2 regions of the Allobosea sp. Root670 genome follow, and region 1 is predicted to be linked to the other one. Evidence: predicted binding sites of a transcription regulator. Region 1 holds the regulator's gene; the other holds the start of a gene.
The links. Region 1 encodes PhoB, which activates phosphate uptake and scavenging genes when phosphate is short. Its sites were predicted from a motif close to TGTCATNNANCTGTCAT; they were not measured.

Region 1 (15,746 bases):
TTGGAATCGAACGAGACCTTGGCGTCCAGGCACTTGAGCTGGCCCTGGGTGGTCACGATCAGCGGGTTGATCTCCAGCATGTCCATGTCCTTGGCCACGAACGCGGTGTAGATTTGGCCGAGCACGGTGCCGGCCTGTTTGGCGAGATCGCCCTGCAATCCGAGGATGCGCGCCATGGCGCGGCCGTGATGCGGCATGATGCCGGTCGCCGGATCGACCGAGAAGGTCTCGATCTTCTCGGGCGTGTCATGGGCGACGGCCTCGATGTCCATGCCGCCCTCGGTCGAGATGACGAAGGCGATGCGCGAGGTCTCGCGGTCGACCAGTGCCGAGAGGTAGAACTCCTTCTCGATGTCCGAGCCGTCCTCGATATAGAGGCGGTTGACCTGCTTGCCGGTCTCGCCGGTCTGAATGGTCACGAGGGTGTTGCCAAGCATCTCCTTGGCGTGGGCCTCGACCTCTTCGACCGACTTGGCAAGGCGAACGCCGCCCTTGGCGTCGGGGCCGAGTTCCTTGAACTTGCCCTTGCCGCGCCCGCCGGCGTGGATCTGCGACTTCACGACGTAAAGCGGCCCCGGCAGCTTCTTGGCGGCCTCGACCGCCTCCGCCACCGTGAGAGCCGGGAAACCGGCCGAAACGGGCGCGCCGAATTCCTTGAGGATGGCTTTGCCCTGGTATTCGTGGATGTTCATGTGCTCGGTTTCCCTGACAGCGACCGAAAATTGACGAGAGGGCGGCCGCGCGTTGTCGCGCCGCCGCCCCCGCTTAACTTACGCGAGTGACGGATCGACGGTCTTGCAGGCGTCGATCAGGTTCTGGACCGAAGCCACCGACTTCGCCAGCATCTCCTTCTCGGCACCGTTGAGGCGGATCTTGACGACGCGCTCGACACCCTTGGCGCCGATCACGACGGGAACGCCGACGAACATGTCCTTGACGCCGTACTGGCCGCGCAGCGCAGCCGCCGCAGGCAGGACGCGCTTCTGGTCCTTGAGATAGCTCTCGGCCATCGCGATCGCGGAAGCCGCCGGGGCGTAGAAGGCCGAGCCGGTCTTGAGCAGGTTGACGATCTCGCCGCCGCCCTTGCGGGTGCGCTCGACGATGGCGTCCAGCTTCTCCTGCGTGGTCCACTTCATCTTGACGAGGTCCGGCAGCGGGATGCCGGCGACGCCCGAGTAGCGGACCAGCGGCACCATGTCGTCGCCATGGCCGCCGAGCACGAAGGCCGAGACATCCTTGACCGAGACCTGGAATTCCTCGGCGAGGAAGTGGCGGAAGCGGGCGCTATCGAGCACGCCGGCCATGCCGCAGATCATGTTGGGCTTGAGCCCCGAGAACTTCTGCAGCGCCCAGACCATCGCGTCGAGCGGGTTGGTGATGCAGATCACGAAGGCCTTCGGGGCATACTGCTTGATGCCCTCGCCGACCGACTTCATCACCTTGAGGTTGATGCCGATCAGGTCGTCGCGGCTCATGCCGGGCTTGCGCGGCACGCCGGCGGTGACGATGATCACGTCGGCGCCCTTGATGTCCTCGTAGGAGTTCGTGCCCTTGTAGCCGGCGTCGAAGCCGTCGACCGGAGCGGACTCGGCGATGTCCAGGCCCTTGCCCTGCGGAATGCCCTCGGCGATGTCGAACAGGACGACGTCGCCCAGCTCCTTGAGGCCGGCGAGGTGAGCGAGCGTGCCACCGATCTGGCCGGAGCCGATGAGGGCGATCTTCTTACGGGCCATTGCCTAGTCCTTTTGTTTCTGGCGCGACCATCGATCCGGCTGCTGCCGGCTTCGACATTCAAAATGCCTTGGCGCTGCGACAGGTCAGCTCCCGGTGGGAGCCGGCCAAACCGTGCGTTCCTTTGGCCCAAACCGGGCTTTTGCCGCAACCCTCGCCGCAAAAGCGGCTTTTCTCGGGCACGAAACGCCTCGCGCGTCGTCGCGCAAGGCCGGCCCCGATTTTTCAATGACTTAGCAGAGGCCTTCGCATTCACTCGGTTCCATCAGGAACGAAAATCGATAATTACAATTTACATATATTGTAATTGGTAACCGGATTATTCACACGATCCCGCTGCCGAGCACCCGCAGGATCACACGGATCAGGGTCGAGAGCCGGGTATCGACGGAAGCCTGCGGCACGTCGGCCTCCAGCGCCAGCGAGGCCGGATGGATGAAGCGGTTGGTAGCGTCGATCACGAAGGCGATCGCCCGGTCGCGATCACGCGGCTCGAACACGCCGGTGGCCATGCCCTCGTCGACCACGCGCTCGAACAGGGCACGCACGCGAGTCCGGTTGCGCCGGCTGATCGCATGCCGTTTGGCGACCGCCAGCGACAGGGCTGCGAAGAGATGCGGTTCCTCGGTCAGCAGGTCGCGATTGGCCTTGGCCAGCGCCAGGATCAGGCGTTCGAGCTTGTCGTCGGCCGGGTCGGGTCCATCGGCAACATCCGCGAGACGACGCTCCGTCGCCTTCAGCCAGACATCGACGACGGCGTCGATCAGCGCGCCCTTGGAGGGGAAGTAGCGGTAGACATTGGCATGGGTCATGCCGGCCTCTTCCGCCACGGCGACGACCGTGAAGCGCTTCAGCCCGAACTTGCGCAGATGCTCGCCGGCGACCGTGAGGATGCGGGTCTCGCTCGGTTCGCGCTGCGGCATGGCTCAGGTCTCCACCAGCCCTGTCGTATCGCCGCTCGCCGTCGAATCCGGCCGGCCATGCGGCATCGCGAGATATTCCTCGGAGCGCATCTCGATCAGGCGGGAGACCGTGCGGTCGAACTCGAAGGCCTCGCGCCCCTTGCTCGCGCGATAAAGCTCATGCGGCTCGGCCGCCGCCGAAGCGACGAGCTTCACATGATGCTCGTAGAGCGTGTCGATCAGGATGATGAAGCGCTTAGCCTCGTTGCGCCGGTCGAAATCAAGGATCGGGATGTCGTCGAGCACCAGCGTATGGAAGCGCTGCGCCAGGGCGATGTAATCCGAGGCGCCGTAGGCCTGGGCGCAGAGATCGGCGAAGCCCGCCCGCGCCACGCTGGCGGCGGCCTGCGGCAGGACGAGATCGTGCCCCTGCACGTTCAAAACAGTGCGCTGCCCCTGCGCCGTACCGGACAAGGCCTTGAAGGCGGCATCGAGCGCAGCCTTCGCCTTCGCGTCGGCAGGCACATGATAGACCGGGGCCCCGCCGAGCTTCTCCAGCCGGAAATCGGTGCGCGCATCGAGCTTGAGCACCTCGACCCTGGTCTGCAGCAATTCGATGAAGGGCAGGAACAGCGCCCGGTTGAGCCCGCCCTCGTAAAGCCGCGACGGCTCGACATTCGAGGTCGCGACCACCACCACGCCGGCGGCGAACAGCGCGGTGAACAGCCGCCCGAGGATCATCGCATCGGCGATGTCCGTGACGGTGAACTCGTCGAAGCAGAGCAGATAGGCCTCATCGGCGAGATCCGCCGCGACCGGCGCGATCGGATCGCCTTCCTTGACCTCGCCGCTCTTGATCTTCTGGCGATAGGCGTTGATGCGGCCATGGACGTCGGCCAGGAACTCGTGGAAATGCACGCGGCGCTTGCGCTTCACCGGCGCGGCCTCGAAGAACATGTCCATCAGCATGGTCTTGCCGCGGCCGACCGAGCCCCAGACATAGAGCCCCTTCGGTGCAGACGCCGTGTCCGGCTTCTTGCCGAAGAGCCAGCCGAGCGCGCTGCCCTTGCGGGCGAGCCGGCGGGCGGCGAGCGTCGCGGACAAAGCCTCGAGCTTCTTGACCACCGCGACCTGCGCGGGATCGCGCTCGATGGCGCCCGCCTCGACCAGGGCGGCATAACGGTCGGTGATCGAGGCTGACATGACGGCGGGCGCTGGCGATCCGAGGAAGACCTGACGGGGTTACGGCAGCCCTGCCGTCATCGCAAGCCCACGGAGCGAACCTCGCGCGCCGGGAACACATCGTCATTGCGAGCGAAGCAAAGCAATCCAGGGGACCGGCTCGACCCGTTCAGGCCGGCGGCCCCTGGATTGCTTCGTCGCTACGCTCCTCGCAATGACGAGGAGCGGGAAGCAGGGCTTACTTGCCCTGGTTGATCGAGACCGGCTTCACCGCATTGTTGGCGAGGCCGTACTTCTCGATCAGCTTGTCATAGGTGCCGTTCGCCTGCAGCCGGTCGAGCGCACCCTTGACCGCGTCGCGCAGCTGCGTGCCTTCCGCCGTCTTGGCGAAGGGGATGCCGGCCAGCGAATGGGTGAAAGGCTTGCCGAGCGCGATATAGGTGTTCGGCTCGAGCTTCTGGAAGTGGCTCATCGTCTCGCTGCCCTGGACGCCGCCCTGCAGGCGCTGCGTCTTGAGCTGGGTGCGGGCATCGACCGAGCCTTCGGTGCCGACCACATTGATCGCCGGCTTGCCCTTGGCAACGCAGTTCGCCTCGCTCCACTCGCCGATCTGGCGCGGCCAGTTGGTCGCGCGGCTGGCGCCGACGCTCTTGCCGCAGAGGTCCTCGGGGGTCTTGATCGTGTCCTTGAAGGCGGTGACCGTGTAGAACTGAGCACCGGAATCCATGTAGTCGATGAAGTCGGCGGTCTCGCGCCGCGCCGGCAGGTCGCTCATCCCCGCCATCACCGCGTCGACGCGGCCGGTCTGCAGCGAGGGCAGCATCTGGGCGAAGGCGGTCTCCTGCCACTCGACCTTGACGCCGAGCTCCTTGGCGATGGCCTCGCCAAGCTCGATGTCGAAGCCCGAGAGCTGGTTGGTCGCGACATCCTTGAAGGCGATCGGCGGATAGTTCGGCTGGGTCGCGATCACGATCTTGCCGGCGGTCTTGATGCGGTCCGGCAGGGCCTGGGCCTGCGCGGCGAGCGCGGTGCCGGCGAGCAGCGCGGCAACGATGGTCAAACGAAGCATGTGGTCTCTCCCTCTGGTGAACTGATCCGTCGCCGTCACTTCAGGACGGCGGCGATGAAGTCGCGCGTGCGCGCCTGGCTGGGCGCGACGAGCACGGTCTGCGGCGGGCCCTGTTCGACGATCTCGCCCTTGTCCATGAAGACGACGTCGCCTGCCACTTCGCGGGCGAAGCCGAGCTCGTGCGTGACCACGATCATCGTCATGCCGGACGCCGCGAGATCGCGCATCACGTTGAGCACCTCGCCGACGAGCTCGGGGTCGAGCGCCGAGGTCGGCTCGTCGAACAGCATCAGCTTGGGCTTCATGGCGAGCGCCCGCGCGATGGCGACGCGTTGCTGCTGCCCGCCCGAAAGCTCGCTCGGATAGGCGTCGCGCTTGTCGGCGAGGCCGACGCGCTCCAGCAGCGCCGTCGCCTCGGCGACGATCTGCTTGCGCGGCTGCTTCAGCACGGTGAGCGGCCCCTCGATGATGTTCTGCAGCGCCGTCATGTGGTTGAACAGGTTGAAGCGCTGGAACACCATGCCGGTGACGAGGCGCTGGCGCGCGATCTCGACATCGGTCAATTCGTGCAGTTCGTCGCCGACGCGGCGATAGCCGATCAATTCGCCATCGACGCGGATGGCGCCCTTGTCGATCTTCTCGAGCTGGTTGATGCAGCGCAGCAGCGTCGACTTGCCCGAGCCCGAGGGCCCGATGATGCATTGCACCGTGCCGGGCTGGATCGAGAGCGAGACGTCGTTCAGCGCCTTCAGCTCGCCGAAGATCTTGCTGACATTCGCGATCGTGACGATCGCGCTATCGGCCTTCGCCGAGTTCTCCGCCGTGCTCATGCCGTTTCCTCCTGCACCGCGGCGCGCTTGGTGCGCCGCCCTCCCCGCCCCTTCGAGAAATGGCGTTCGAGGAAATACTGTCCGATCTGCAGGATCGTCACCACGAGCAGGTACCAGCCGGCCGCGACGATCAGCAACTCGATGACCCGGGCATTGGCGTAGTAGATCGTCTGCGCGTTGCGCAGGATCTCGGCATACTGGATCACGCTCGCCACCGAGGTCAGCTTGACCATGCTGATCACCTCGTTGCCGACCGGCGGGATGATGACGCGCATCGCCTGCGGCAGCACGATCCGGCGCAAGGTCGTCAGCCGGGTCATGCCGATCGCCTTGGCGGCCTCGGTCTGCCCGGTATCGACGGAGAGAATGCCGCCGCGCACGACTTCGGCGGTATAGGCGCCCTGGTTCATGCCGAGCCCGAGCAGCGTCGCCATGAACGGCCCGATGATGTCGATCGTGCGCCAGGAGAACAGGCCGGGGATGCCGATGGTCGGAAAGACCAGCGCCAGGTTGAACCAGATCAGCAGCTGCAGCAGCAGCGGCGTGCCGCGGAAGAACCAGATGTAGAACAGCGCCGCGCTGCGCAGCACCGGGTTCGGCGACATGTACATGATCGCGAAGATCACCCCGAGCACGATGCCCAGCGTCATCGCGCAGACCGTCATGATCAGCGTGTTGCCGAGACCGGCGATGATCGCCGGCGCGGTGAAGAACTGCCGGACCACCGGCCAGGCGATGTCACCTTCGACGAAGGCCATCACGATCCAGGCGAGGATCGCGAGGATGATCACTGACGCGACCCAGCGCCCGTAGAAGCGCCGCGGCACGATCCTGAGATGCGAGACCGCAGCGAGATCGCGGCTGCTGATCGGCGAGGTGGCGTCGCTCATCGCTTCGTCTCCCGGCTCCAGGTTTCGAGAGCGGCGAGCTTGCCACGGAAGCGCGCGATCTGCTCGCGCACCCGCTCTGGCGCCGTGCCGCCATGGCCGCTGCGCGCGGCGACCGCGGCATCGAGCGTCAACTGGTCGAGCACGCCGGCATCGAGGCGCGGATCGACCGCCCGGAGGTCGACGGCATCGAGCGTTTCAAGCTCGCGGCCCATCTCCTCGCAATAGCGCACCAGCGCACCGGTGATCTCATGCGCTTCGGCGAAGGGCACGCCATTGCGAGCGAGATGATCGGCCACCTCGGTCGCCAGCGCGAAGCCGGAGCCGGCCTGCGCCCGCATCGTCGCGACATCGGCGCTCATGCTGGCGATCAGCCCGGCGAAGGCCGGCAGCACCTCCTCCAGCACGTCGACGGCGTCGAAACCGGTGCGCTTGTCCTCCGCGAGGTCGCGGTTATAGGACAGCGGCAGCCCCTTCAGCGCGCCGAGCATGGTGACGAGATCGCCGGTCAATCGCGCCGCCCGGCCGCGCGAGATCTCGGCGATATCCGGGTTCTTCTTCTGCGGCATGATCGACGAGCCGGTCGCGAAGGCGTCATCCAGCGTCACCCAGGCGAATTGCCGGGAGGTCCACAGCGTCACCTCCTCCGCGAGCCGCGACAGGTTCGTCGCCAGCATCGCCGCGACGAACAGGAACTCGGCGACATGGTCGCGCGCGCCGACCGCATCGACCGAATTCTCGAACGGCCCGTCATAGCCGAGCGCCTTGGCGCTGAGCTCCGGATTGAGCGTGATCGCCGAACCGGCGAGCGCCGCCGCCCCGAGCGGGGACTGGCCGGAGCGCTTCTCCCAGTCGGTCAGGCGCGAGGCATCGCGCATCAACACCTGCCCATGCGCCATCAGCCAGTGGCCGAAAGTGACGGGCTGCGCGCTCTGGAGATGGGTGAAGCCGGGGCAGACCGACGCCGCATGCTCGTCCGCCTGGTCGGCGATCGCGGTCAGCAGTTCCGCCAGCATGCCGGCGAGCGTGCGCGACTTGCTCCGCAGATAGAGCTTGAGATTGTTCGCCGCCTGATCGTTGCGCGAGCGTCCGGCTCGGAGCTTGGCGCCGGTCGAGCCGACGCGCTCGGTCAGGATGCGCTCGATGAAGGTATGCACGTCCTCGTCATCGGGCCCGGGCGCGATCCGCCCCTCGACCGTATCGCGGGCGATCCCGTCGAGCGCGGTCAGGATGGCCTGGAGTTCCTCGGCAGTCAGCAGGCCGGCCCGTCCGAGCTCGGCCGCATGCGCCTTGCCGCCCGCGACATCCTGCGGCACCAGCCTTGCGTGTTCGCCGGCGGCGCTCGACAGCTTCATCAGCCGCGGGTCCGGCGGCTTGCGGAAGCGGCCGCCCCAGAGTCGGGTCGTCTGGTTCATGATCTCATTCCTCCCGTTGAGGAAGAATGGCCTCTTGACCGAGAGGCCGGCAAACGAAACGATCTCCGCCGAGATAGTCCAAAAAGGAATACCCCATGGCGGCCAGCCGGCCACCCCCGTCAGCCGCGGCGCTGAGGGCGTTCGCGACGGTCGCAAGGCTGGGCTCGACGGCCCGTGCCGCCCTCGCGGTCAACCTGACCCAGAGCGCCGTCTCCAAGCAGATCCTCTCGCTGGAGCACCATCTCGGCACGGTGCTGTTCGACCGCAGCCCGCTCGGCCTCAAGCTCACCGAAGCCGGCGCGATCTACCTGCCCTATGCGGAAGCCGCGCTGGAGCAGATGGAACGCGGCGCCAGGCGTCTTGCGGAGCGCAGCGCCATCGCCCGGCCGATCCGCCTGCATATGGTCGCGATCGCCGGCGAACGCTGGCTGATGGCGCGCTTTCCGGCCTTCGCCGAGGCCCATCCCGGCGTCGACGTGCAGTTCACCAATTATGTCAGCGAGAGCGAGACCGAGGAGCCGGATATCGAGATCGCCCATGGCGTCCCGCCCTGGCCTGGAAAGGAGGCGCATTTCCTCTTCGGCCGCGATGTCGCGCTCGTCGCCGCGCCGAGCCTGATCGAGCGGATGGGCGGTTTCCGCCGCGCCGCCGATATCCAGAAGATGACCCTGCTGCAGCACTACCAGATGCCGGCCTTCTGGGCCGAGTTCACCGAAGCCCATGACCTGCGCGGCGCGGTGCCGGAGCATACCGTGCGCTACGGCTATTATTCCGTGATCACCAGCGCCGCCGTCGCCGGCCTCGGCCTCGCGCTGGCGCCACGCTGCTACGTCGCCGACGAGTTGGCCTCCGGCGCGCTCGTCAATCCGCTGGGGCTCGGCTTCACCAGCGCCACCGGCTGCTGGCTGACGCGGCCGCTCGACCAGCCGCCGCGGCCGGGGCTGGATGCCTTCATCGCCTGGCTGCGGGCCGAGGCCGAGAGCTTCGACGCAGCGACGCGCGCGCCGCCCCCTTACGTCTGACCGGACCCGGCGAAACCTCCCCCTCGCCTGCGCGTTGTCACCCGAGGAGGAGGAGCCATGCTCACCATTCTGCCAGCCCCGGACCATGTCGCCGCCTATCGGCTGTCGCAGACGCTCACGGCTGAGGATCTCGACGCCATCATGGCCGATATCGACGCCCGGCTCGAACGTCACGAGAAGCTCGGCATCCTCGCCGACATGACCGATTTCACCGACATGACGCTGGCCGCGGCCTGGAAGGACGCGCGCTACAGCCTCGGCAAGCTCTGGGAGCTCAGGCGCTTCCCCAAGGAAGCCGTGATCACCGACAAGGGCTGGCTCGCCGGCTTCGTCGATCTGCTCGACCCGGCGATCCCCTTCGTCAAGGTCCGCGCCTTCAAGCCCGAGGACTATGACAAGGCCCTGACCTGGGCCGGCGATATCGAGGGCGGCCCGAACGCCTGAGGCTTACGCGGCGCCGCTGCGCGCGAAGGTCTCGTCGAAGGCGTAACCCGCGCCGCGCACGGTGCGCAGCGGGTCTTTGGCGTCGCCCGGCGTGATCGCCTTGCGCAGCCGCCCGACATGGACGTCGACCGTGCGCTCGTCGATATAGACGTCGCGACCCCAGACAGCGTCGAGGAGCTGGGCGCGCGAATAGACCCGGCCCGGCGCCTGCATCAGGAATTCCAGCAGGCGGAACTCGGTCGGGCCGAGATGCAGTTCGCTCCCGGCGCGCCGGACGCGGCGCGTCGTGCGGTCGAGTTCGAGATCGCCGGCCGCGAGCAACCCTGCGACATGGCCAGGCTTCGCTCTGCGAAGAAGCGCCTGGATGCGGGCGATCAGCTCCGGCAGCGAGAACGGCTTCACGACATAGTCGTCGGCGCCGGTCGCAAGCCCGCGCACGCGCTCGGTCTCCTCGCCGCGCGCCGTCAGCATGATGATCGGCACGCGCTCGGTGTCTCGGCGCGAGCGCAGGCGCCGGCAGAGCTCGATGCCGGAGAGACCCGGCAGCATCCAGTCGAGCAGGACCAGATCAGGCGTGGAATCGCGCAGATGCAGCTCGGCGTCATCCCCGCGCGCGACGCTGTCGACCTCGAAGCCCTCGGCTTCGAGGTTGTAGCGCAGCAGCAGGGTGAGCGGCTCCTCGTCCTCGACGATCAGGATACGTGCGGCCATGATGGCTTTGACCTCAGCTTCCCGTCACCGCTTCGACCTCGATATTGGTCGTGTCGAGCTTCGGCCGGTTCACGTCGAGGGAATCGCCGGTGACGAGGTAATGGATCGTCTCGGCGATATTGGTGGTGTGGTCGCCGATGCGCTCGATGTTCTTGGCGCAGAACAGCAGATGCGTGCAGAAGGTGATGTTGCGCGGATCTTCCATCATATAGGTCAGGAGTTCGCGGAACAGCGAGGTATAGAGCGCGTCGATCTCGTCGTCGCGCTTCCAGACCTCGAGCGCCTTCTGCTCGTTGGTCGCGGCATAGGCGTCGAGCACGTCCTTGAGCTGGGCCTGCACGAGGCGGCTGATATGCTCGAGGCCGACGACCGCGCGATGCGGCGGCTGGAACTGCCCGGCGATGGCGACGGCGCGCTTGGCGATGTTCTTGGCGAGATCGCCAACGCGCTCGATGTCGGAGGCGAGGCGGATCGCCGAGATCAGCTCGCGCAGGTCCTGCGCCAGCGGCTGGCGCCGGGCGATGGTGAGCACGGCCTTCTCCTCGACCTCGCGCTGGAGATTGTCGAGGCGCTGGTCGGCCGAGATGATCTTCTGAGCGAGCGCGGTGTCGCGACGAACGAGCGCGACGGTCGAGTCGCCCAGCATGCGCTCGGCCATGCCGCCCATTTCAGCGAGGCTGCGGCGGATGCCTTCGAGATCGGTGTCGTAGGAGCGGACGATGTGGTCGGTCATAGGGGTGTCCTCCTCGTCGCCGCTTAGCCGAAACGGCCGGTGACGTAGTCCTGGGTCTGCTTCTTGGCCGGGTTCATGAAGATCGTGTTGGTCGGCGCGAACTCGATGACCTCGCCGAGATACATGAACGCCGTGTACTGCGAGATGCGCGCCGCCTGCTGCATGTTGTGCGTGACGATGGCGATGGTGAAATCGCTCTTGAGCTGCTCCAGCAGGTCCTCGATCTTGCCGGTCGAGATCGGGTCGAGCGCCGAGGTCGGCTCGTCGAACAGGATCACTTCCGGCTTCTGCGCGATGGTGCGCGCGATGCAGAGGCGCTGCTGCTGGCCGCCGGAGAGGCCCATGCCGGAGCTCTTCAGCTTGTCCTTGACCTCGTCCCAGAGCGCGGCGCGGCGCAGCGCGCCCTCGACACGGTCGTCGAGCTCGGATTTCGGCGGCTTCTCGTAGAGGCGGATGCCGAAGGCGACGTTGTCGTAGATCGACATCGGGAACGGCGTCGGCTTCTGGAACACCATCCCGACGCGCGAGCGCAATTCGTTCACGTCGACGTCGTTCGAGATGATGTTGCGGCCGTCGAGCATGATCTGCCCTTCCGCGCGCTGCTGCGGATAGAGCGAGTAGATCCGGTTGAAGATGCGCAGCAGGGTCGACTTGCCGCAGCCGGACGGGCCGATCAGCGCCGTGACGTGACGATCACGGAAGTCGAGATTGATGTTCTTCAGCGCCTTGTGCTCGCCGTAGTAGAAATCGAGGTTCTTCACCGCGATCCGGACGGGCGCCTCGGCATCGAGCGACTGGGGGGAGAGTTCAAGGGTCGAAAGCATCGACTTAGGTCCTCAAGGTCGGTCGCGACCGGGTTGGTTTCAGGCTCACTTGCTGCCGGCGACGATGCGCCGGGCAACGATCGAGAGCACGAGGATCGAGACGGTGATGATGAGCGAGCCGGCCCAGGCGAGCTGCTGCCAGTTCTCGTAAGGGGCGGAGGCGAACTGGTAGATCGTTACCGGCAGGTTGGAGACGCCGCCGGTGAGCGTCGGCGAGAACCAGAAATTGTTGTTGAGCGCGGTGAAGAGCAGCGGCGCCGTCTCGCCGGCGATGCGGGCGAGCGCCAAGAGGATGCCGGTGACCATGCCGGCCTTGGCCGCGCGCCAGGTCACCGATGTGATCACGACGGAAGGCGGCGCGCCGAGCGCGGCGCCAGCCTCGCGCAAGGGACCGGGCACGAGGTTCAGCATGTCCTCGGTGGTGCGCACGATCACCGGGATCGCGATGATGCCGAGCGCGACGCCGCCGGCCCAGCCGGAATAGCCGCGGAACGGCTCGACCAGGATGACGTAGACGAACAGGCCGATCAGGATCGACGGCGCCGAGAGCAGGATGTCGTTGATGAAGCGGATCAGGTTGGCGAGCTGCGAGCCGCGGCCGTATTCCGCGAGCCAGGTCCCGGCGAGCACGCCGATCGGCGTGGCGATGGCGATGCCGAGGAAGGTCAGCACGAAGGATCCCACGATGGCATTGGCGAGGCCGCCGCCTTCCGTACCGGGGCCGGGCGTGACCGCGGTGAAGGTGGCGAGCGAAAGCCCGCCGAGGCCCTTCACCACGAGCATGCCGAGGATCCAGAACAGCACGAAGATGGCGATGAAGGTGAAGCCGGTGGCGATGATCTTCATCAGCCGGTCGGCGGTGCGACGGGACTGGCGCACGCGGCCCCAGGGCTGATGCGGCAGTTCGCGAGGCGTGGTCGTCATGGTCATGGAGGGCCTCAGTAGCGCTTGACGCGGGCGACCAGCAGCCGCGCGATGACGAGGACGACGAAGGTGACGAAGAACAGGATGCAGCCCAGCGCGATCAATGCGTTGAGCTGCAGCCCCAGCGCCTCGTTGAACTCGTTGGCGATGCGCGAGGCGATGGTGGAACCCGGGTCGAACATCGAGGCCGAAAGCCGGTTGGCGTTACCGACGACGAAGGTCACCGCCATGGTCTCGCCGAGCGCGCGGCCGAGGCCGAGCATGACCGCGCCGATGATCGAGACGCCGGCCTGCGGCACCAGCACATGGCGCACGACCTCCCAGGTCGTCGCCCCGATGCCATAGGCGCTCTCGCGCAGCACGGAGGGGATCTGCTCCAGCATGTCGCGGGTGATCGAGGCGATGAAGGGGATGATCATGAAGGCGAGGATGATGCCCGCCGTGAAGATGCCCAATCCCGAAGGCGAGCGCGAGTAGAGCACGGTGCCGACGATCGGAAGGCCCTCGACGATGTTCGAGAGCGGGATCTGCACATAAGCCGCAAAGAGCGGCACGAAGACGAACAGGCCCCACATGCCGTAGATGATCGAGGGCACGGCCGCGAGCAGCTCGATCGCGGTCGCGACCGGCTTCTTGAACCAGGCCGGGGCGAGCTGGGTCAGGTAGACCGCGATGCCCAGCGAGAGCGGCACACCGATCACCAGCGCGATCAGCGCCGTCGAGAGCGTGCCGACGATCGCCGGCCAGGCGCCGTATTGTTCGTTCTGGGTATCCCAGACGCTGGAGGTGATGAAACCGAGACCGAATTCGCGGAAGGCCGGCCAGCCGCCGATGACCATCGAGACCATGATGCCGGCGAGCAGCACCAGCACCAGCAGCGCCGCACCGAAGCTGGCATTGCGGAAGATGGCATCGAAGGTCGCCTTCGGCGTCTTCCGCACGATCGGCGTCGCGCCGGGAATGCTCGTCATGTCGGTTGCTGCGGTCATCCGCGAAGGCTCCGGTGGCATGGCCGGGATCGTCGGAGGGTCCGCCCGATCCCAGCCCTCATCCTGAGGAGCGCCCGAACAGGGCTCCTCAGGATGAGGGCTTGAAGAGTGCGGCGAGGCGGGTCGAACCCCGCCTCGCCTTGTCGATGGCAGCGATCAGAAGATCGGCTTGCCGGCCGTGTCGGTCACGCCCTTCCAGGCGTTGCGGACCTGGTCCTTCACGTTCGTCGGCAGGGCGACGTAGTCGAGCTCGCTCGCGAGCTTGTCGCCGTTCTTGTAGACCCAGTCGAAGAATTTCAGAGCGGCCTGCGTCTCTTCCGGCTTCTCCGGCTTGGCATAGACCAGGATGAAGGTCGCCGAGGTGATCGGCCAGGCATCCGCGCCCTTCTGGTTGTTGAGCGAGATGCCGAAGCCCGGCTGCTCGTTCCAGTTGGCATTGGCGGCGGCGGCCTGGAAGGCCTTCTCTTCCGGCGCCGGGAAGTTGCCGTCGGCATTCTTCACCAGGGCATGGGAGAGCTTGTTCTGCTTGGCATAGGCATATTCGACATAGCCGATCGAGTTGGCGACCTGCTTGACCGAGGCCGAGACGCCCTCGTTGCCCTTGCCGCCGATGCCGACCGGCCACTGGACCGACTGGTTGGCGCCGATCTTCGACTTCCACTCGGCCGAGGCCTTGGAGAGGTAGTCGGTGAACACGAAGGTCGTGCCCGAGCCGTCCGAACGATAGACCGGGTTGATGTTCGCGTCCGGCAGGGTGACGCCGGCATTGAGCGCGACGATCTTCGGGTCGTTCCACTTCTTGATGTCGCCCAGATAGATCTGGGCGATGATCTCGCCCGAGAGCTTGAGCTTGCCGGGCTCGACGCCGGCGATGTTCACGGCCGGCACGACGCCGCCCATCACGGTCGGGAACTGGATCAGGCCGTCCTTGGTCAGGTCTGCGCCCTTCAGCGGGGCGTCGGTGGCGCCGAAGGCGACGGTCTTGGCCTTGATCTGGCGGATACCGCCACCCGAGCCGATCGACTGGTAGTTCAGGCCGATACCCGTCTCTTTCTTGTAGGCCTCGGCCCACTTCGCATAGATCGGGAAGGGGAAGGTCGCGCCGGCACCGGTGATGTCGGCGGCCTGGGCGGAACCGGCGATCCCGACGGCAACGGCCGCGAGAACAAGAATCTTGCGCATGTGAGAAGTCCTCATCTGATCGCTGTTTGCAGCGACCCTGTCAGAACACCCTCTGTATGACAGCCAAATGACAGTTCGTCATGAAAGCTGTCATGAATGGCTGTCATGCACGGATCAGCCGTTGGTGCGCCCCGCCTCGAAGCGCGGCAGGATCGCCCGGAAGGTCGCCCCCTCACCCGACTTGCTCTCGATCGTCAGCCGGCCGCGATGGCGCAGCACGATGTGCTTGACGATCGCAAGCCCCAGCCCGGTGCCGCCCGCTTCGCGGCTGGCCGCGGTGTCGACCCGATAGAAGCGCTCGGTCAGGCGCGGCAGGTGCTCCGGCGCGATACCCGGCCCGTCGTCGCGCACGCTGAAGCTCGCCTCGCTCTCGCCGGCGTCGACGGTGACCGCGACCTCCCCGCCCTGCTTGCCGTATTTGATGGCGTTCTCGACGAGGTTTTCCATCAGGCGCAGCAATTCGTCGCGATCGCCCGGCACCTGCAACGCCTCGCGCGGCGTCTTCAGCACCAATGCGACCTGTCGCTCGCGGGCCATCAGCGTCAGCGAATCCACGATCTCGCGGGCGATACCCGCCAGATCGACCGGGGTATCCGGCGCCACATGGGCGCGCTGCTCGATCCGCGATAGCGAGAGCAGGTCGTCGACCAGCCTGGCCATGCGCAGACCCTGCTCGCGCATGATCCCGAGAAAGCGCTCGCGCGCCCGCTCGTCGTTGCGCGCCGGGCCTTGCAAGGTCTCGACGAAGCCGAGCAGCGAAGCCAGCGGCGTGCGCAGTTCATGGCTGGCATTGGCGACGAAATCGACGCGCATGCGCTCGATCACGCGCTGTTCGCTCAGGTCCTGGAAGGTGAGCAGCGTCGCATGGCGCAGACCGCTGTCGCGCAGCGCGGCGATATGG
Region 2 (15,746 bases), on a different contig from region 1:
GTCGGCCCGCTCGGCCGCAGCCTTGCAGACGCCGCCGCACAGGATGGTGTCGACGCCGACGGGCAGATGCGGGCCGTGCTGCTCGATCGAGGCGACGGGGAGGACGACGATCGCGTCCGCCGCCGCCTTGACCCGCAGTTCCTCGGCGGTCAGGTCCTGCCAGAGTACGGAGGCCATCAGTAGCTCACCTTGCGCTCGATGAAGCGGAACTGCACCGCGGTCAGTCCGATCACCATGATCAGCAGCAGCACCGATTGCGCCGCCGAGCCGCCGAGATTGGAGCCGCCCTTGCCGTCGGAGAAGACCTTGTAGACCAGCGTCTCGGTCGCGCCCGAGGGGCCGCCCCCAGTCACCGTGTCGATGATCCCGAAGGTGTCGAAGAAGACGTAGACGATGTTGACGACGAGCAGGAAGAAGGTCGTCGGCGAGAGCAGCGGGAAGACGATGGTCCAGAACCGGCGCATCGGCCGGGCGCCGTCGATCACCGCCGCCTCGATCACGCTCTTCGGGATCGATTGCAGGCCGGCGAGGAAGAACAGGAAATTGTAGCTGATCTGCTTCCAGGTCGCGGCGAGGATGACCAGCAGCATGGCGTGGTTGCCGTTGAGGCGCGGATTCCACGGGATACCCAGCGATTGCAGGCCCCGCGCGAGCATGCCGAGCGAGGGATCGAACATGAACAGCCAGAGCACGCCGGCGATGGCGGGCGCCACTGCATAGGGCCAGATCAGCAGGGTCTTGTAGATCTCGGCACCGCGGATCTGCCGGTCCGCCATCACGGCGAAGAGCAGTGCGATCGAGAGCGAGAGAACGCAGACGAAGGTGGAAAAGATCGCGGTGTTGACGAAGGCCTTGAGATAGCCGGGATCGGCAAAGAGCGCCTGGTAGTTCTCGAACCAGACGAACTGCGTCGAGATGCCGAAGGCATCCTCGAGCAGGAAGCTCTGCCAGACCGCCTGGCTCGCCGGCCAGTAGAAGAACACGATGGTGATCGCGAGCTGCGGCAGAAGCAGCAGGAAGGGGATCGTCAGCCCCTTGAAATATGCGTTCTTCTGCATCGGCTTCCTTGGAACGAGACGGCCATCCCGGGCGCAATTGCCCGGGATGGCCTCAGCTATGCAAGAGCGAAATGCTCAGCGGGCCGCAGTGCGCTCGAACTGGCGCAGCATCTGGTTGCCGCGCTCGACCGCCGCATCCAGCGCCGCCTGCGGCGACTTCTGGCCGTTCAGCGCCGCCTCCAGCTCCTCCGACCAGATGTCGCGGATCTGGACGAGGCTGCCGTAGCGCAGGCCCTTCGAGTTGTCGGTCGGGGCCTTGTTGGTCAGCTCGAGGATCGGGGTCTCGAGATAGGGCTTGTCCTTGTAGAAGCCGGACGCCTTGACCTTCTCATAGGCTGCCTTGGTGATCGGCAGATAGCCCGACTCGGTATGCAGCTTCACCTGGCGGTCGACATTCGAGAGGAAGGTGAAGAATTTGGCGACACCCTTGTATTCGTTCGCCTTCTTGCCGCCCATCACCCAGAGCGAAGCGCCGCCGATGATCGAGTTCTGCGGAGCGCCCTGCACGTCGGCATAGTACGGCATCGCGGCGTTGGCCCAGTCGAACTTGGCGTTCGCCTTGACGTTTCCGAAGAAGCCCGAGGAGGTCAGGAAGATCGGGCATTCGCCCGAGGTGAAGCGGCCCTCGCCATTATTGGTGCGGCCGGAATAGTCATAGGTCTTGTCCTTCTGCAGCTCGACCAGGTTGGTCCAGTGCTTCAGGAAGGCCGGGCTCTTGTTGAAGTTCAGCACGGCGTCGGCGCCGGCCATGCCGTTGACCTTGGTCGAGAGCGCGATGTTGTGCCAGGCCCCGAACTGCTCGATATTGGCCCAGGGCGCCCAGGCGTTCGAGACGCCGCATTTGTCGTAGCCGGCGGCCTTCAGCTTCTTGGCGGCCTCGAAGGTCTCGGGCCAGGTCTTCGGTGGCTTCTCGGGGTCGAGGCCCGCCTTCTTGAAGGCGTCCTTGTTGTACCACATCACCATCGACGAGGAGTTGAACGGCATCGAGAGCATCTCGCCCTTGGCCGTCGAATAATAGCCGCTGATCGCCGGCAGATAGGCGCTCGGATCGAATTTCTCGCCGGCTTCCTTCATCATCTCGTGGACCGGCTTGATCGCGCCCTTGGCCGACATCATCGTGCCGGTGCCGACCTCGAAGACCTGCAGGATGTGCGGCGCCTGGCCGGCGCGGAAGGCGGCGATGCCGGCGTTCAGCGTGTCGGGATAGGAGCCCTTGTAGACCGGAACGACCTTGTAGTCCTTCTGCGAGGCGTTGAAATCCTCGGAGAGCTTGACGACGACGTCGTTATTGGCGCCGGTCAGCGCGTGCCACCACTGGATCTCGGTCTGCGCGAGGGCAGGCGAGGCGCCGGCCAGCGCAAAGGCCGCGACCGACATCAGGATGCGCGATTTGATGCTCATGGAATGTCTCCCTTCCGCGGGCGGGCGCCGCCGCGGTTCTTGTCGTTGGTGCGCAAGCTAGCATGAAGCGCAGGCGACATTTCAATGACAAATCGATGACGACCAGCGCAATCAGCCTATGGTCTGGGTCGGAGGTCCGGCATCGGCCGTGACGGCCTCTCGCTTGCACATTCCGGCAGAACCGGCTGATCTGCGCTCCCCGATCCGAATCCGCCTGTGGATGCCACCATGCCCAGCCTCGACCTTGCCGTGACCACGACCCTGCCCGCGGATGCCGAGGCCGCCGCGCTCGCGGGCCGCGTCTGGCGTCCCGATCTCGGCGGGCCCGCCGTGGTGACGCTGCGCGGTGGGCAGGTGATCGATGTCACCCAGAGCTTCGCGACCAGCCGCGACCTCTGCGAGAACGCCGATCCGGCAGCTGCATTGCGCGCGGCGCAAGGCGAGGCGATCGGTTCGCTCACCGACATCCTCGCCAACACGCCTGTGGACGGCCGCGACCCGACGCGGCCCTGGCTGCTCTCGCCGCTCGACCTGCAGGCGGTGAAGGCGGCCGGCGTCACCTTCGCGGTCTCGATGCTGGAGCGCGTGATCGAGGAGAAGGCGCGCGGCAACCCGGCCGCCGCAGCGACGATCCGCGAGGAGATCGGCAAGCTCATCGGCGACGATCTCTCGAAGCTCAAGCCCGGCTCGCCCGAGGCGATGCATCTCAAGGAGGTGCTGATCAAGCAGGGTGCCTGGAGCCAGTATCTCGAGGTCGGCATCGGGCCGGATGCCGAGATCTTCACCAAGGCGCCGCCGATGTCGACGGTCGGCACCGGCGCGGATGCCGGCCTGCATCCGGCCTCGAGCTGGAACAACCCCGAGCCGGAGATCGTGCTGATCGTCGCCTCGGATGGGCGGATCGTCGGCGCCACGCTCGGCAACGACGTCAACCTGCGCGATGTCGAGGGCCGCTCGGCCCTGCTGCTCGGCAAGGCCAAGGACAACAACGCCGCCGCGGCGGTCGGCCCCTTCATCCGCCTGTTCGATGCCGGTTTCACGCTCGATCATGTCCGCCGGACGACGGTGACGCTGACGGTCGAGGGGCAGGACGGCTTCCGGCTGGAGGGCTCCTCCTCGATCGCGAAGATCAGCCGCGACCCCGCCGATCTCGCGGCCCAGATGATCGGCCCGCATCATCAATATCCGGACGGGGCGGCGCTCTATCTCGGCACCATGTTCGCGCCGATCAAGGATCGCGATGCGCCCGGCGGCGGCTTCACCCATAAATACGGGGACATCGTCACCATCGCCGCGCCCGAGCTCGGCAGCCTGGTCAACCGGATGAAGCGCACCGATGAATGCGCACCCTGGACCTATGGCGCCTCGCATCTGATGCGTTACCTGGCTGGGCGCGGACTGCTCTGACCCGGCACCGGAACGGGCGAACTGACAGAAAGGCAGCAGCGGAACCGCGGGTTCTTACCGAAATTCGGCGAGAACCTGCCTTTCCGTCAGGCAGCTGGTAAGTTTTTTCTGCCACAGAGCGGGCTGGACCAGGAGGGTTCGGCGTGGCGATGAGCGAAATCGGGACAGAAAACTCCCAAATCGACGGCAAGGATTTCATCGGCAAGGGAGCAGCGATGCGCTTGGCCGGCTCGCCCCTCGCCTGGATCGTGGCTTTCGCCGCATTGGCCGTCGCGGCGCTGATCCTGCCGCTGCGCCTGCCGCTCGGGCCCAATGCCTGGGATACGGTGGTCTATCTCGACGCGATCCAGCGCATCGGCCTCGGCCAGGTCCCGACCATCGATTTCTTCGCGCCGATCGGTCCGCTCGGCTTCTATTTTGCCGCCGGGCTCGACGCCGTTTTCCCAGATGCGCAGCCGATGCTGCTGATCAACTGGGCACTGCTGCCGATCATGCTGCCGGTGCTGGCGCTGCTCGCCGGCGAGGTCGCCCGGCGCTCCCGCCCGCAGGCTTTGGCGCTGGTGCTGCCCTTCCTGCTGTTCGCGGCGCTGCCGATCAACCTGCACGGGCTCTACCCATCGCCCGGCTTCGACGGATACGGCTTCTACAACCGCCATGTCGCCTTGCAGCTCTACCTGCTGATCGCGACCCTATTGTTCGAGCCGCGGCGCAGCTTGCAGATCGCGCTCGTGGCCGTGCTGATGCTGACGCTCTTCCTGACGAAGGTCACGGGCGCCGTCTCCGGCACGCTCCTCGTCGGCTACGCCACGCTGAGCGGCCGGATGCGCTTCCGCGATGCGATCATCGCCGCCGGGCTCGTCATCCTCGCACTGGGCGTGCTGGAACTCGCGACCGGGCTCAGCTCCGCCTACATCATCGATATCCTGACCCTTCTCGGCCTCAACACCGGTACGCTGCTGCCGCGCTTCCTGACCGTGGCCTCGGTCAAGTTCAACGTGATCGGCCCGTCGCTGATCCTGCTCGCCGTGCTCGCCTACGCCTCCTGGCGCGACGGTTTACCGGCGACGCTGGCCGGCTGGCGGGCGCTCGCGGATGCGCCGATCGGCTGGTTCGCAGCAGGCCTGTTCGCGCTTGCCCTGTTCGAGACGCAAAATACCGGCTCGCTCGAATTCATCGGCCTGTGGCCGATCCTCCTGCCGCTCATCCTCGACTGGTGGGAGCGGCGCAACGACCGCATGCGGCCGGTGGTCCTCGTACTGACGCTCGCGGTCTCGCTGCCGAGCGCCATCATCTGCATGGAGCGCGGGATGCGCGCGGTGATGGGCGGGGCGACCTATGTCGCACTCGACGTGCCCGATCTCGGGCCGCTCGGCCGGATCAGCGTGAAGCCGGACATCGCCGCACGCGCCGCCGCGATGCTCGACCACTACGCGACGCAGCCCGAAGGCTATCGCGACCTGATCCGGCGCGACATCCTGCCGTCCTATATCCTCTATTCGGAGATCGACTACCAGGCGACCTGGATGCTCGAGATCCAGCAGGCGGTGACCGCGATCAAGGCCTGGGAAGCCGCCAACAAGCGCGAGCTCAACGGCTTCTTCACCTTCGATTTCGTCGATCCGCTGAACTATCTGCTGCAGCGCATGCCGCCGCGCGTCGTGCCGGTCGGAGTCGATCCCGGCCGCAGCACGCCGGACCTGCAGCCGGGCACCATCGAGGCGCTCAGGCAGACCGACGCGATGCTGATGCCGAAATGCCCGGTGACGACGCCGCGCGAGATGATCCGCAGCCATTTCGCCGCAGCGCTCGAAGGGCGCGAGCGGATCGCGCTCGCGCCCTGCTGGGACATGTATTTGCGGAAGTGACCGGGGTCAGCCGGCCGCCGTCTGGCCGGCTTCCCAGCCGAGAATGGCGCGCTTGCGCGTCAGGCCCCAATGGTATCCGGTCAGTGCGCCGGATTTGCCGATGACGCGGTGGCAGGGCACCACGAAGGAGATCGGGTTCTTGCCGACCGCCATGCCGACGGCCCGCGCCGCGCTGGGCTTGCCGATATGGCTGGCGACCTCGCCATAGGTCGTGGCGCAGCCGACGGGGATGCGCAACAGCGTCTCCCAGACCCGCACCTCGAAATCGGTGCCGATCAGGACGACACGCAAAGGCGTCTCCGCCGACCAGGCCTTGGGCTCGAAGATGCGGCCGGCATAGGGCGCCGTCAGCACCGGGTCGTAATGATAATCGGCATGGGGCCAGCGCCGCATCATGTCGGCCAGCGCTTCGGCCCGCCCGCCGACGACCTTGCCGCCATCGGCGCTGTTCGAGACCCAACCGAGGCCCGCGAGGCCGCGCTCCGTGATCACCACCAGCGCCTCGCCGAAAGGCGATGCATGGAAGCCATAGGAGAGCTTGAGACCTTCGCCGCCGGTCTTCCATTCGCCGGGCGACATCGCCTCATGCGTCACGAAGAGATCGTGCAGGCGGCCAGGGCCGGAGAGGCCGACCTCAAGCGCCGTGTCAAGAATGCTGGCCGAGGACGACAGCAGCCCCTTGGCATGGTCGAGCGTGATCGCCTGCAGGAAAGCCTTCGGCGTCAGGCCGCACCAGCGGCGGAAGAGGTGGTGGACATCGGTCGGGGTCGCGCCAGCGGCTTCCGCGATCGCCTCGATCGTCGGCTGCTCGCGCCAGTTATGGGTGATGAAGGAGAGGATGCGCCGGACGGTGTCGTAGTCCGAGCCGGGGGCGACCGCCGGGAAATCGGCCTCGCTTGGCATCGCATCGGTGGCGCGCGCCAGCACCGCATTGGAGAAGCGCGTCGGGGTCATCGCCGTTTTCATCGGAGCATGAGCGTTCATGGGAACCTCGCATCGTTCGTCATGATGCGAATCTAGGGTGCCCACCATGCCGTTCCCACCCGAAAGCTGGCAAGGGCGGGGTTGCCCTCCGCATCGTCCCCATCCTCAGCCCTCATCCTGAGGAGCCGCGTTAGCGGCGTCTCGAAGGATGTTCCAGATGGTTCCGGAGCTTCCTGGAGCATCCTTCGAGACGGCCCTTGCGGGCCTCCTCAGGATGAGGGCTCATAGGGTCATGACCTCTCCCGCCGATGCCATCATCGATCTCTACCAGCGCCACGCCGCCACCTATGACGGCCTGCGCGGCAAGACGCTTATGGAAGGCCCGTGGCTCGCGCGTTTCCGGGACCTGCTCGCGCCCGGCGCCACGATCCTCGATATCGGCTGCGGCACCGGGCAGCCGATCGCCCGCCATTTCATCGAACACGGTCATGCCGTCACCGGCGTCGATTCCGCCCCGGCGATGATCGCGCTGTGCCGGACCCGCTTTCCCGAGGGCGACTGGCAGGTCGCCGACATGCGCCGCCTCGCCCTTGGCCGCCGCTTCGACGGGCTGATCGCCTGGGATTCGTTCTTCCACCTGACGCCGGAGGACCAGCGCGGCATGTTCAAGGTCTTCGCGAGCCATGCCGCGCCGGGCGCGGCCCTGCTGTTCACCAGCGGCCCGGCGCATGGCGAGGCGATCGGCAGCTTCGAAAGCGAGGCGCTCTATCATGGCAGCCTCGATCCCGGGGAATACCGGACCCTGCTGGCGGAGAGCGGTTTCGCCGTCATCGACCATATCGTCGAGGACCCAAGCTGCGGCGGCCATACGATCTGGCTCGCCGCAGCGGCTCAAGGCGTGCCGTAATCCGGCCCGCGGCGGGCGCTCGACAGGGCCGAGCCCAGCGCATCGGCGAAGCCGGAACGCTCCTGCGGCGAGAGCGCGGAGGCGATCGCGACGCTCTGCCCGCGCGAGACCAGCGTCAGGGCGAGCAGGCCGTAATCCTCGTCCGTCTGGCGTTCGAGCCGGGTCCAGGCCGGATTGAAGCGCCAGACCGCCTCGCGCCCGTGATGCGAGACCTTGCGCAGAAAAACCTCCAGCGGCGTCACCACGATGCGCTCGAAGGCGCGCGCATGCCGGAAATTGACGTGGAAGGCGACGAAGAGCGCGACGATGTCGAGCCCGAAGAAGCCCGCGACGGGCCAGGCACCGAGCAGGACGAAGGGAAGCGAGGAAATCACGCTGGCGAGGCAGACCAGCGTCATCACGATGCGGAATCCGTTCTGGCCGAGCGATCGATGCGGCGTGATCGTCGCGTCGAAGACCGGCCGCTGCGACGCGTCCGCGATCTCGCTGCCAAAGCTATCACTGCCGGGGCTATTGCCGGGTGTCATGCGACGATTATAACGCCGTCATGGATCAGCGGAACAGGCCCCCTCGCACGGCTGCGTCGGCAAAGCGCATCACGTTGCCGCGCGCGCGCAAGCCGGCGGAGATCCGCGAGATCTTCGCCCGCTTCCAGGCCGCCAATCCCGAGCCCAAGGGCGAACTGGAATCGGTGAACGCCTTCACGCTGCTCGTCGCGGTCGTGCTCTCAGCGCAGGCGACCGATGCCGGCGTCAACAAGGCCACCCGCGCCCTCTTCGCCATCGCCGACACGCCCGCCAAGATGCTGGCGCTCGGCGAGGAGACCGTGCGCGACTACATCAGGACGATCGGGCTCTTCCGCACCAAGGCGAAGAACGTGATCGCGCTCTGCGAGCAACTGATCGCCGAATTCGGCGGCGAGGTCCCGGCGACGCGCGAGGCATTGGAGAGCCTGCCCGGCGTCGGCCGCAAGACCGCCAATGTCGTGCTCAACATCGCCTTCGGCGAGACCACCCATGCGGTCGACACCCATGTCTTCCGCATCGCCAACCGCCTGCGCATCGCGCCGGGCAAGAACGTGCTGCAGGTCGAACTCGGGCTGGAGAAGGCCGTGCCGCCGGAATTCGGTCGGCACGCCCATCACTGGCTCATCCTGCACGGGCGCTATACCTGCAAGGCGCTGCGGCCCGAATGCCTGCGCTGCATCCAGAACGACCTCTGCGATTCCGCGGACAAGCGGATCGCCTGAGGCTCAGTAGCCCCGCGCCGGGTCAACCAGGTTGAGCAAGGGCTCGCCCGCCTCCAGCCGCCCGATCTGCTGGGCAACCGCCGTGGCGATCGCTTCGGGTTCCGACATCGCCGAATTATGCGGCGTCACCGTCACGCCCGGATAGCTCCAGAGGGCCGAGTCCACAGGCAGCGGCTCGGTCTCGAAGACATCGAGCGTCGCACCCTTCAGCGTGCCGGCGTCAAGCGCGGCGAGGATGTCGTCCGCGACCTGCAAGCCGCCGCGCCCGGCATTGATCAGGAACGGCCCGCCGAGGCGCCCGCCCTGCGCAAGGCCTGAAAGCAGCTCGGCATTGATGATGCCGCGCGTATCCGGGGTCAGCGGCAGGAGGCTGACGAGGATGTCGGTCCGGGCGAGGAACGCCTTCATGCCGTCCTCGCCGGAGAAGGTCTGGAGACCCTTGATGGTCTTTGGCGAACGGCTCCAGCCGGCGACGTCGAAGCCGATGACGGCGAGCTTGCGCGCCGCATCCTGACCGAGCTCGCCCAGCCCCATGACGCCGACGCGGACCGAGCGGGCGGCCGGCTGGTTGCGGTCGTCGTCCCAGAGCGCCTCGCGCTGCTGGCGGTCGTAGCGGCGCTGCTGGCGCAGGTAGATCAGGCAATGCAGGACGATATATTCGCTCATCCGCGTCGTCAGATCGGGGTCGACGATGCGTGCGATCGGCGCCGCCGGGAGCTTGTCGTCGGCGAAGAGGAAATCGACGCCGGCGCCGAGCGAGAAGATCGCGGCAAGGTTGGGCAGGCCGGTCAGGCTGCCGGGCGGGTGCTTCCAGCTCGCGACGTAATGCACGGCGCGACGGTCGAAGGGCTCGCCGAGGACGACGACGGGCATATCCGGCAGCAGCGCCTGAAAGCGCGCGCGCCAGTCCTCGATATGCCAGCCGGTCATGGCCAGAAGCAAACTCATCCCGACACCCTCTCCGTAATCCGTTCCGCAACCAGCGGGCCACGCGCCGCACCCTCTCCGATCCGGTAGGCCTTGCGCAAGCGCTCGCTTGCCGCAGCGTAGCCGTCCTCGTTGCGGGCATGTACGATGCCGAGCGGCCGGTCGGAGCCGACATCGTCGCCGATGCCTGCCAGCGCAACGATGCCGACGGCATGGTCGATCGGGTCCTGCGGCCGCACCCGGCCGCCGCCGAGCGCCACGACGGCGAGCCCGACCGCGCGCGTATCGACGGAAGCGACGGCCCCCGGCGTTTCGGGATAGACCGGCTTCACGACGGGAGCGGCGGCCAGATGCCTCTGCGGGGCTTCCAGCAAATCGACCGGGCCGCCGAGCGCGACGATCATCCGGGCGAAGCGCTCGGCCGCAGCGCCCGAGGCGAAGGCCTGCTCGATCTTCGCGCGGGCGGTGTCGAGATCCGGGGCGAGCTTGCCGAGCAACAGCATCTCGGCGGCGAGCGCGACCGTGACCTCATGGAAGCGCGGCTCGCGGCGGCGCCCGGTCAAATGGTCGAGCGCATAGGCGACCTCGAGCGCATTGCCCGCGGCCGAGGCGAGCGGCTCGCTCATATCGGTCAGGAGCGCGTTGGTCGGCAGGCCGGCGCCATTGGCGACGCCGACCAGCGCCTGTGCCAGCGCCTGCGCTTTGCCGTAGTCGGGCAGGAAGGCGCCGGAGCCGAACTTCACGTCCATGGCGAGGCCGTGCAGGCCGGCGGCGAGCTTCTTCGACAGGATCGAGGAGACCAGCAACGGAATGGTCTCGACCGTCGCGGTGACGTCGCGGATGGCATAGAGGCGCTTGTCGGCCGGCGCGAGATCGGCGGTCTGGCCGATGATGGCGCAGCCGGCTTCCCGCACCACCTTGCGGAACAGGGTGATGCCGGGCTGCGTGACGTAACCCGGCACCGCGTCGAGCTTGTCGAGCGTGCCGCCGGTATGGCCGAGACCGCGGCCGGAGATCATCGGGACATGACCGCCGCAGGCCGCGACCGCCGCCGCGAGTGGCAGGCTCACCGTATCGCCGACGCCGCCGGTCGAGTGCTTGTCGAGCGCCGGACCGGGCAGGTCGTCCCAGCGCAGCACCGTGCCGGAATCGCGCATGGCAAGGGTCAGCGCCACACGCTCGCGCTCGTTCATGCCGTTGAAATAGACCGCCATGGCGAAGGCCGCGGCCTGCCCCTCGCTGACCGACCCGTCCGGCAAGCCGGCGATGAGCTGGCGGATATCGGCATCGGACAGTTCTGCACCGTCGCGCTTGGCCGCGATGATCTCCTGGGTCAGGCGCATCAATAGCCCCCACGCGGCGCGGCATCGGGCGCGGCGCCATCGATGGCCTCGACGAGCGCGCCATAGAGGCCGCTGGCGCCGAAGCGGAACGTCGTGGGCGTCGCCCAATCCTCACCCATGATCGCATCGGCGAGATCGAGATAGCGCGTGGCATCGGCCAGCGTCCTGATGCCGCCGGACGGCTTCAGCCCGACGGGGCGGCCCATTTCCGCGATGACGCTGAGCATCACGCGCGCCGCCGGGATGCTGGCCGCGTTCGCGGTCTTGCCGGTCGAGGTCTTGATGAAATCAGCGCCGGCCGCGATGGCGAGCTCGGAGGTGGTCCTGACCTTGTCGAGATTGGGATGTTCGCCGGTCTCAAGGATCACCTTCAGCCGCCGCTCGTCGCAGAGCCCCTTGACGTTGCGGACCATAGCGGCGGCCGAGGTGACATGGCCGGCGAGAACGGCCCGCCAGGGCAGGACGAGGTCGATTTCGTCGGCACCGGCGGCGAGTGCCTCTTCCGTCTCGCGCATGACCGGGGCGATCGGCGTGTCGCCATCGGGGAAATTCACCACGGTCGCGATGCGAACGGGGCCGTCTCCCAGTTCAGCGCGTGCTGTCGCGACGAAGCGCGGCCACAGGCAGATCGCAGCGACCGGCACCGGGCCCGACACGGCGCGCCGGCAGAGGTCGCGGGTGCCTTCCTCCGTGGCATTGTCGGCAAGATCGGTGAGATCGAGCAAGGCGAGCGCCCGCCGGGCGAAATCGGCATCGGACATGGCTTACAACTCCGACAGGAAGGCACGCAGCAGGCGCCTGAGCGCCCCTGCGGCAAGGGATGCGACATCGCGCGTCTCGGTGTGATGCGGCGTGCCGCCATGAAGGCCTGCACCCATATTGGTGACGATGGACAGGCCGGCGACGCGCAAACCGCAGCGCCGCGCCAGGATGACCTCCGGCACAGTCGACATGCCCACGAGATCGGCGCCCAGCACCTTCGCCATGCGGATCTCGGCCGGCGTCTCGAAGCTCGGCCCGGTGAACCACATGTAGACGCCTTCGCCGAGCGACAGCGCCGCCTTTTCGGCCGCGCGCTTGAAGCGGCCGCGCAGATGCGGGTCATAGGCATCGACCATGGGCACGAAGCGGCCGTCGCCCCTGTCGCCGATCAGCGGATTGGGGCCGTTCAGGTTGATATGGTCGGTGATGAGAGCAAGGCTGCCCGGACGCATCTCCGCCGAGAGCGAGCCTGCCGCATTGGTCAGGACCAGCGGCGGCGAGCCGAAGGCGGTGAGTACGCCGAGCGGAACCCGCATCACCGTGGAATCGCCGCCCTCGTAGTAATGGGCGCGCCCCTGGTAAATCAGGACCTTGCGGCCATGCAGCGTGCCATAGCAGAGCTGGCGGGCATGGCCGGAGACCTCGCCGCGCGGAAAGCCGGGCAGTTCGGCATAGGGAATGCGGATCGCGTCCTGGACATCCTCGGCGACGGCGCCGAGGCCGGTGCCGAGCACGATCGCACAATCGATCGCGTCGATGCCCCGGTCCGCCAGGATGGATGCCACCTCGTCGCAGGCCGGATCGGCCGCCATCGCATGCTCCCTTCCGGCCGCCGGAGCAGCCCAAATCACCGCGGCAAATTGGCCGGTCCGAAGGAGGCTGGCAACAGTTCCTCCAGCGTGAAGCGAGCCCTGATGCCCTCCGGCCCGGCGATGGCGATGGGCGTCTCGGGCGCAGCAAATTCGCGGATGCGCTGGCGGCAGGCGCCGCAGGGCGTGACCAGCTCGGCCCCCTCGCCGAAAACGAGGACGGCGCGAATCGCCTTCCCGCCAGCCGCGATCATCGCGGCGATCGCCCCGGCCTCGGCGCAGGAGCCGACGGGATAGGCGGCGTTCTCGACATTGCAGCCGGCATGGACCGCGCCGTCATCGGCCAGCAATGCAGCCCCGACCTTGAAGCGCGAATAGGGCGCGTAGGCGCGCGGCTGGATGGCGGCGGCGGCCGCAAACAGGGCCTCGAAATCGATATCGGCCGGCAAATCAGCGTTCCTTGACATAGGGCAGGCCAGAGGCTTTCGGCGGTGTCGCCCTGCCGATGAAGCCGGCGAGCAGGATTATGGTCATCAGATAGGGCAAGGCCTGGATCGCTTCCACCGGCACGAGGCCGATGCCGGGCAGGGTCACGCCCTGGAGCCTGATCGCAACCGCGTCCAGCAGGCCGAAGAGCAGGCAGGCGCTGAGCGCAGGCCAGGGTCGCCAATTGGCGAAGATCACGGCTGCGAGCGCGATGAAACCACGCCCCGCCGTCATATGCGGCAGGAACCCCGCAGATTGCGCCACGGCGAGATAGGTGCCGCCGATGCCGCAGAGCAGGCCGCAGATCGCGACGGCGCCATAGCGCAGGCCCGCGACCGAAAGGCCGGCGGTATCGACCGCCGCCGGATTCTCGCCAACGGCGCGTATGCGCAGGCCGAAGCGCGTGCGCTTCAGGACGAAAGCCGTGACGACCACGCAGAGGAAGGCGAGATAGGCCGGGGCGGCATGGCCGGAAACCACCTCGTCATAGATCAACCCGAGCCCGGGAACGTGCTCGCGCGCCCAGCGGGCGAAGGGCAAGGTGAGGTCGCCGAAGCGGGCCGCACCTTCGAGCGAGGGGGTGCGCCCGCCCTGCCCGTACCAGGCATTGCCGAGCACGACCGTCAGCCCCGCCGCCAGCATGTTGATGGCGACGCCGGAGACGATCTGGTTGCCGCGCCAGGTGATCGCGGCGAAGCCATGGACCAGCGCCAGCGCCAGCGATGCCAGAATGCCGGCGCCAAGCCCGATCCAGGCCGAGCCGGTGGCGAAGGCCGCGACCGCCGAGGCGAAGGCGGCGACCAGCATCTTGCCCTCCAGACCGATATCGACGACGCCGGCCCGCTCCGACCACAAGCCCGCCATCGCCGCGCAGATCAGCGGAATCGAGAGCCGGATCGTCGAATCGAGGATGACAGCGAGGAGCTGGAGCAGGTCCATCAGGCCGCTCCTCGGCCGATGCGCAGCACGGTCGCAATAGCCCGGCGGAACAGCCCGTCCAATGCGCCGGCGAAGAGCACGAGCACGCCGCCGATGACCACGACCATGTCGCGAGTGATGGCCGGCTTGTCGAAGGAGAGCTCGGCCCCACCCTGGTAGAGCACGCCGAAGAGCAGGGCGGCGAGGCCGACGCCGGCCGGGTGGCCACGACCCATCAGCGCGACCGCGATGCCGACGAAGCCGTAGCCGGCGGTGAAATCGAGCACGAGCCGGTGCTGGACGCCGAGCGCCTCGTTGACCGCGAGCCCGCCGGCGAGCGCACCCGAAATCGCCATGGCGATCATGGTCACCGCAGCAGGCGAGATGCCGGCATAGGCGGCGGCGCGCGGATTGGCGCCGACGGTGCGGATCGCATAGCCCAGTCGCGTCCGCCAGATCAGCAGCCAGACGGCGAAGAGCGCCATCAGGGCCAGGAAGAAGGCGCTGTTCAGCGGCGTCGCGGGCAAAGTGAAACCGAAGGGCGCCAGCAATTGGTGCATCGGCGTCAGGATGGCGCCCGCCGGGAAATCCGGTGTTTCCGGCTGCATCGAGCCGGGCTTGCCGATGATCTCGCGCAGCAGATAGACGATCAGCGTCGCCGCGACGAAGTTCAGCATGATCGTGGTGATCACGACATGGCTGCCGCGCTTCGCCTGGAGCCAGCCGGGAATGAAGGCGTAAGCGGCCCCGCCCGCTGCCGCCGCGAGGATTGCGAAGGGCGCCGCAAGGAATCCTGGCAAGGCGGGGACCGCGAGGCAGGCGATCGCCATGGCGATGCCGGCAACAGTCGCCTGCCCCTCGCCGCCGATATTGAACAACCCGGCATGGAAGGCGACGGCGACAGCGAGCCCGGTGAAGATGAAATTCGTCGCGTAATAGAGCGTGAAGCCGATGCCCTCGGCGCTGCCTAGCGCGCCGCGCAGGAGCAGGGCCGTCGCCTCCAGCGGATTTTCTCCGATGCCGACGACCACGAGCCCGGCGACGAGGAGTGCCGCGGCGACCGAGACCAGCGGCACCAGCGCGATATCGGCCCAGCGCGGGAGGTCGACGGGGACGGCGCTCATGCTGCCTCGTCCGCCACGCCGGCCATCAGCAGGCCGAGATCGCGCTCATCGGCCTGCTCCGCGGCGCGCTCGCCGGTGATCCGGCCGCCGCATAGCGCGATGATCCGGTCGGAGAGCGCCATCACCTCCTCGAGCTCGACCGAGACGAGCAGGATCGCGACGCCCTGATCGCGCAGCGCCACCAGCCGGCGATGGATGAACTCGATCGCGCCGATATCGACACCGCGCGTCGGCTGGCCGACGAGCAGCACCTTCGGGCCGCGCTCGATCTCGCGAGCGAGGACGATCTTCTGTTGGTTGCCGCCGGAGAATTTTGCCGTCCTCAGCGCCGGATCGGGCGGGCGCACGTCATAGGCCGCGAAGGCCTCGCGGGCATGGGCCTCGATACGGGCCGGCGAGAGCAAGGGGCCGGAGCCGAAGGCTGGGTCGTGCTGGTAGCCGAGAATGGCATTCTCGGCGGCGGAAAAGGCGGTGACGAGGCCGCTGCGCTGGCGATCCTCGGGAATATGCATCAGGCCGCGCTGGCGCAGCCGCGCCGGATGGCGATCCGCCGCCGCGAGAATCTG

Region 2: ugpB (sn-glycerol-3-phosphate ABC transporter substrate-binding protein UgpB) is a predicted target of PhoB. The motif match lies at 2,544-2,560, and genes of this name have one in related genera.

Annotation. Positions count from the first base shown of each region.
Region 1 covers NZ_LMJU01000017.1:476,565-492,310, forward strand. The annotation lists gene sucC (ADP-forming succinate--CoA ligase subunit beta) at 1-692, opposite strand, end outside; gene mdh (malate dehydrogenase) at 771-1,733, opposite strand; gene ASE61_RS20290 (TetR/AcrR family transcriptional regulator) at 2,055-2,654, opposite strand; gene zapE (cell division protein ZapE) at 2,658-3,836, opposite strand; gene ASE61_RS20300 (ABC transporter substrate-binding protein) at 4,054-4,884, opposite strand; gene ASE61_RS20305 (amino acid ABC transporter ATP-binding protein) at 4,920-5,714, opposite strand; gene ASE61_RS20310 (amino acid ABC transporter permease) at 5,711-6,604, opposite strand; gene argH (argininosuccinate lyase) at 6,601-8,016, opposite strand; gene ASE61_RS20320 (LysR family transcriptional regulator) at 8,112-9,038, shown strand; gene ASE61_RS20325 (STAS/SEC14 domain-containing protein) at 9,096-9,482, shown strand; gene phoB (phosphate regulon transcriptional regulator PhoB) at 9,486-10,193, opposite strand; gene phoU (phosphate signaling complex protein PhoU) at 10,207-10,926, opposite strand; gene pstB (phosphate ABC transporter ATP-binding protein PstB) at 10,950-11,750, opposite strand; gene pstA (phosphate ABC transporter permease PstA) at 11,796-12,680, opposite strand; gene pstC (phosphate ABC transporter permease subunit PstC) at 12,689-13,663, opposite strand; gene pstS (phosphate ABC transporter substrate-binding protein PstS) at 13,820-14,845, opposite strand; gene ASE61_RS20360 (ATP-binding protein) at 14,960-15,746, opposite strand, start outside.
Region 2 covers NZ_LMJU01000019.1:123,357-139,102, forward strand. The annotation lists gene ASE61_RS22990 (creatininase family protein) at 1-177, opposite strand, end outside; gene ugpA (sn-glycerol-3-phosphate ABC transporter permease UgpA) at 177-1,058, opposite strand; gene ugpB (sn-glycerol-3-phosphate ABC transporter substrate-binding protein UgpB) at 1,134-2,459, opposite strand; gene ASE61_RS23005 (fumarylacetoacetate hydrolase family protein) at 2,688-3,866, shown strand; gene ASE61_RS23010 (hypothetical protein) at 4,010-5,731, shown strand; gene ASE61_RS23015 (methylated-DNA--[protein]-cysteine S-methyltransferase) at 5,738-6,634, opposite strand; gene ASE61_RS23020 (class I SAM-dependent DNA methyltransferase) at 6,948-7,562, shown strand; gene ASE61_RS23025 (DUF2244 domain-containing protein) at 7,547-8,089, opposite strand; gene nth (endonuclease III) at 8,110-8,811, shown strand; gene ASE61_RS23035 (2-hydroxyacid dehydrogenase) at 8,815-9,759, opposite strand; gene deoA (thymidine phosphorylase) at 9,756-11,081, opposite strand; gene deoC (deoxyribose-phosphate aldolase) at 11,081-11,842, opposite strand; gene ASE61_RS26700 (purine-nucleoside phosphorylase) at 11,846-12,655, opposite strand; gene ASE61_RS23055 (cytidine deaminase) at 12,691-13,101, opposite strand; gene ASE61_RS23060 (ABC transporter permease) at 13,103-14,077, opposite strand; gene ASE61_RS23065 (ABC transporter permease) at 14,077-15,180, opposite strand; gene ASE61_RS23070 (ABC transporter ATP-binding protein) at 15,177-15,746, opposite strand, start outside.